DNA from 2 places in the Streptomyces sp. C36 genome. Region 1 is predicted to be linked to the other one. Evidence: riboswitches for the same ligand, from Rfam matches in the RefSeq annotation. Region 1 holds a riboswitch; the other holds the start of a gene.

The links. Region 1 has a riboswitch for thiamine pyrophosphate ahead of thiO (glycine oxidase ThiO). Riboswitches for the same ligand answer to the same signal wherever they lie in the genome.
Region 2: linked by a shared signal. The riboswitch ahead of AB4K12_RS18755 (thiamine ABC transporter substrate binding subunit) and the one ahead of thiO (glycine oxidase ThiO) in region 1 are both predicted to bind thiamine pyrophosphate.

The regions. Positions count from the first base shown of each region.
Region 1 is NZ_JBFQGI010000002.1:697,725-699,900, reverse strand. Features, by position in the region: gene AB4K12_RS08795 (NAD(P)/FAD-dependent oxidoreductase) at 1-731, opposite strand, end outside; TPP riboswitch at 884-996, shown strand; gene thiO (glycine oxidase ThiO) at 994-2,157, shown strand; gene thiS (sulfur carrier protein ThiS) at 2,154-2,176, shown strand, end outside.
Region 2 is NZ_JBFQGI010000005.1:523,082-525,257, reverse strand. Features, by position in the region: gene AB4K12_RS18760 (ABC transporter permease) at 1-228, opposite strand, end outside; gene AB4K12_RS18755 (thiamine ABC transporter substrate binding subunit) at 294-1,382, opposite strand; TPP riboswitch at 1,378-1,483, opposite strand; gene rlmN (23S rRNA (adenine(2503)-C(2))-methyltransferase RlmN) at 1,530-2,176, opposite strand, start outside.

The DNA.
Region 1 (2,176 bases):
CAGGCCGTCGCGGGCCGCGCGCCGATGCCCACGACCACCGCGCCGGCCGGCAGGCGGGTGCCGTCGTCGAGGACGACCGCGCCCTCCTCCACCGCCGTCACCCGCGCGCCGGTCAGGAGGCGGGCTCCGCTGTGGGCGTACCACTCGGCCATGTGGCCGGCGACCTCGGGCGGCATGGCGTCCGCCAGCGGCCGGTCCGCGGCCTCGACCACGGTCACCCGGCAGCCCGCCTCGAGCGCGGCCGTCGCGAACTCGGCGCCGATCCAGCCGGCCCCGACCGCGACGACGTCGCGCTGCCCGGCGAGCACCGGGCGCAGTCCCTCGACGTCGTCGAGGGTTCGCAGCACGTGGACGCCGGGCACGCCCTCGCTGCCGGGCAGGGTGATGGGCTCGGCGCCGGTGGCGACGACCAGCACGTCGTAAGGCACCGGCCCCCGCGCGGTCTCCAGCACGTGGTCGTCCGCCCGCAGGCCGGTGGCCTCCCGGCCCAGCTCGAGGTCGATGCCGAGCGAGGCGAAATCGACCTCGAAGGCGGATCCCTCGGCCTTGCCCAGGAGCACGGCCTTGGACAGCGGGGGACGGTCGTAGGGCGGGTGGGGCTCGGCGCCCAGCAGGGAGATCGCGCCCTTCCAGCCCTGCTCGCGCAGGGCGACGGCGGTCTGCACCCCGGCCATGCCCGCGCCGACGATGACGACGCGCCGGTCACTGGAGGTGTTCGTCTGCTCGCTCACGCGATCAACTGTAGGACGGCGACCTGCGTCCGTCGGAGCAACCGGTGACGAGACCTCTGACACAGCGTCACGATGTTTGGGGGTCCGATCACCACGAACTACGCGTGGGCCGCCCTTCCGGCCCCTCCTCGGCGCGTACTACTGTGGCCGCTGCAAGCACTCGCGGGAGCCCGGACGCACCGGGCTGAGAGGGAGGCTGGACGGCCTCCGACCGTACGAACCTGATCCGGGTCATGCCGGCGAAGGGAGGGGCTGGAAGCCCATGCACGCGCGGCACACCCGTGACGTTCTGGTCATCGGCGGCGGCGTCATCGGCCTGGTCACGGCCTGGCGCGCCGCCCAGCGCGGTCTGCGCGTGGCGGTCGCCGACCCGGCGCCCGGCCAGGGCGCGGCCCAGGTGGCGGCCGGAATGCTGGCCGCCGTCACCGAACTGCACTACGGCGAGCAGACGCTGCTCGCCCTCAACCTCGCCTCCGCGCGGCGCTATCCGGCGTTCACGGCCGAGCTGGAGGAGGCCAGCGGCGTGGAGACCGGCTACCGCGCCTGCGGCACCCTCGCCGTCGCCCTCGACGCCGACGACCGGGCCCATCTGCGCGAGCTGCACGAGCTGCAGCTGCGCTCCGGGCTGGACGCGCAGTGGCTGTCGGGGCGCGAATGCCGCCGTCTGGAGCCGATGCTGGCGCCCGGCGTGCGCGGCGGGCTGCGGGTGGACGGCGACCACCAGACCGACCCCCGGCGCCTGTCCCGGGCGCTGCTGACTGCCTGTGAGCGGGCCGGGGTGGTCTTCCACCGCCACGAGGCCGTACGGGCGCTGCTGGCCGGCGGCCGCGCGGTGGGCGCCGAGCTCGCCGACGGCACCCTGCTGGCCGCCGGCCAGACCGTGCTGGCGGCGGGCAGCCTCAGCGGCCGCCTGGCGGGGCTGCCCGAGGACGTGCTGCCCCCGGTCCGCCCGGTCAAGGGCCAGGTCCTGCGGCTGCGCGTGCCGGACGCCTACCGGCCCTTCCTCTCCCGCACCGTACGGGCGGTGGTGCGCGGCTGTCCGGTGTACCTGGTGCCGCGCGAGAACGGCGAGCTGGTCGTCGGCGCCACCAGCGAGGAGCTCGGCTGGGACACCACCGTCACCGCCGGCGGCGTCTACGAGCTGCTGCGCGACGCCCACGAGCTCATGCCCGGCATCACCGAGCTGCCGCTGGTGGAGACCCGCGCGGGGCTGCGACCCGGCTCCCCCGACAACGCCCCGCTGCTCGGCCCCACCGCCCTGCCCGGGCTGCTCGCGGCCACCGGCCACTACCGCAACGGCGTGCTGCTCACCCCGGTCACCGGCGACGTGATGGCCGAGGTGCTGACCACCGGGCGGCTGCCCGAGGAGGCCCGCCCCTTCTCCCCCCGACGCTTCACCCACGCATTCCAGGAGCAGCCCGCATGACCGGCAGCGACGTCATCAC
Region 2 (2,176 bases), on a different contig from region 1:
GAAGCGCGCGAGGACGTACGCGCCGGGCAGCGCGAGGAGAAGCGTCAGCGCGGTGGAGGCGGCGGCCTGCCAGGTGGTGAACCACAGGACGTGGCCGATGCGCGGGTCGGTGATCACCTCGCCGACGCGGGCGAACTGCCACTGCCCCCCGTCCTTGAGGCCGCGGCCGACGATCGAGGCGACGGGGTAGGCGAAGAAGACGCCGAAGAAGGCGAGCGGCAGGGCCATCAGGCCGAGCCGCGTCGCCGTGCGCCGGGGGCCGCCGCCCTGGGGGGCGGCGGCGTCGCGGGGGGCTACCTCAGGACGAGCGAGGACCATTCCTTGACCCACTGGTCGCGGTTCTGGGCGATCTTCTCCGGGGCGAGCGTCTCGGGCTTGTCGATCCGCGCGCCGTACGTGGTGAAGACCTCGGGCAGCTTGGCGTCGTCGGTGGCGGGCTTGACGAACATCTGCAGCGGCATGTCCTCCTGGAACCTCTTGCTCAGCAGGAAGTCCAGGAGGGCCTTGCCGCCCTCGGTGTTCTTCGCGCCCTTGAGCAGACCGGCGAACTCGATCTGCCGGAAGCAGGTGCCGGTGGACACGCCGGTCGGGCCCTCCTTGGGCGCCGGCTTCACGCCGAGCACCTCGGCGGGCGGGCTGGAGGCGTAGGAGACCACGAGGGGCTTGTCGCCCTTGGCCTTCTTTCCGGCGGCGGAGCCGGAGAAGCGGTCGTTGTAGGCCTGCTCCCAGCCGTCGACGACCTCGACGCCGTTGTCCTTGAGCTTCTTCCAGTAGTCCTTCCAGCCGTCGTCCCCGTACTTGGCGACGGTGGCGAGCTGGAAGGCGAGGCCGGGAGAGGAGGTCGCGGAGTTCTCGGTGACCAGGAGGTTCTTGTACTCCGGCTTGACCAGGTCGTCGAAGGACTGCGGCGGGTCCAGCTTGTGGTCCGCGAAGTAGGCCCGGTCGTAGTTGACGCAGATGTCGCCGGTGTCGACGGGCGTGACGCGGTGCTCGGCCGCGTCGGCCTGCAGGCTCTTGGGGACGCGGTCCAGGCCCTTGGCCTCGTACGGGGCGAAGATTCCCTTGTCGAGGGCGCGCGAGAGCAGGGTGTTGTCGACGCCGAAGAAGACGTCGCCCTGGGGGTGGCTCTTGGAGAGGATCGCCTGGTTGACGGCCCGGCCGGCGTCCCCGCTCTTGAGGACCTTGACCTTGTAGCCGGTCTGCCGGGTGAACTCCTCGAGCACGGCGTCGGAGGCCGCGAAGGAGTCGTGCGAGACCAGGGTGACGGTCTTGCCCTTCGACTCCCCCGAGCCCTCGTCGGAGCCCCCGCAGGCCGCGAGGACGGGCAGGCCGAGCGCGGCCGCGGCGGCCGCGCCGACGGCACGCCGGAGATGGGTGTTCATGGTGGTGCTGACTCCCTACGCCGGTACTAACCGGATCAGGTCCGAGGGTCTGCGGGCCGTGCCGCACTCTCAGCGCTCGCTGCGCTCCCCTGTCGGATGTTCATTTGTGCGAATGGTCGCTTGTGCGAGTGGTGCAGGGGGACAGTATCAGCGCTCGGTCGCGGCCAGCTGTCCGCACGCCCCGTCGATCTCCTGCCCACGGGTGTCCCGCACGGTCACGGGCACGCCGTGCGCGGCGATCGCCTCGACGAAGGCGCGCTCGTCCTCCGGGCGGGAGGCCGTCCACTTGGAGCCCGGGGTGGGGTTGAGCGGGATGAGGTTGACGTGCACCCGCTTGCCCTTGAGGAGCCGGCCGAGCAGGTCACCGCGCCACGCCTGGTCGTTGATGTCCCGGATCAGGGCGTACTCGATGGAGATCCGGCGCCCGGACTTCTCCGCGTACTCCCACGCGGCGTCGAGGACCTCGCGGACCTTCCAGCGGGTGTTGACGGGCACGAGGGTGTCGCGCAGCTCGTCGTCGGGGGCGTGCAGCGAGACCGCCAGGCGGCACTTGAAGCCCTCGTCGGCGAAGCGGTGCATCGCCGGGACCAGGCCGACGGTGGAGACGGTGATGCCGCGCTGGGAGAGCCCCAGGCCGTCCGGCTCGGGGTCGGTGAGCCGGCGGATGGCGCCGACGACACGCTTGTAGTTCGCCAGCGGCTCGCCCATGCCCATGAAGACGATGTTGGACAGGCGGGCGGGGCCGCCCGGCACCTCGCCGTCGCGCAGGGCGCGCATGCCGTCCACGATCTGGT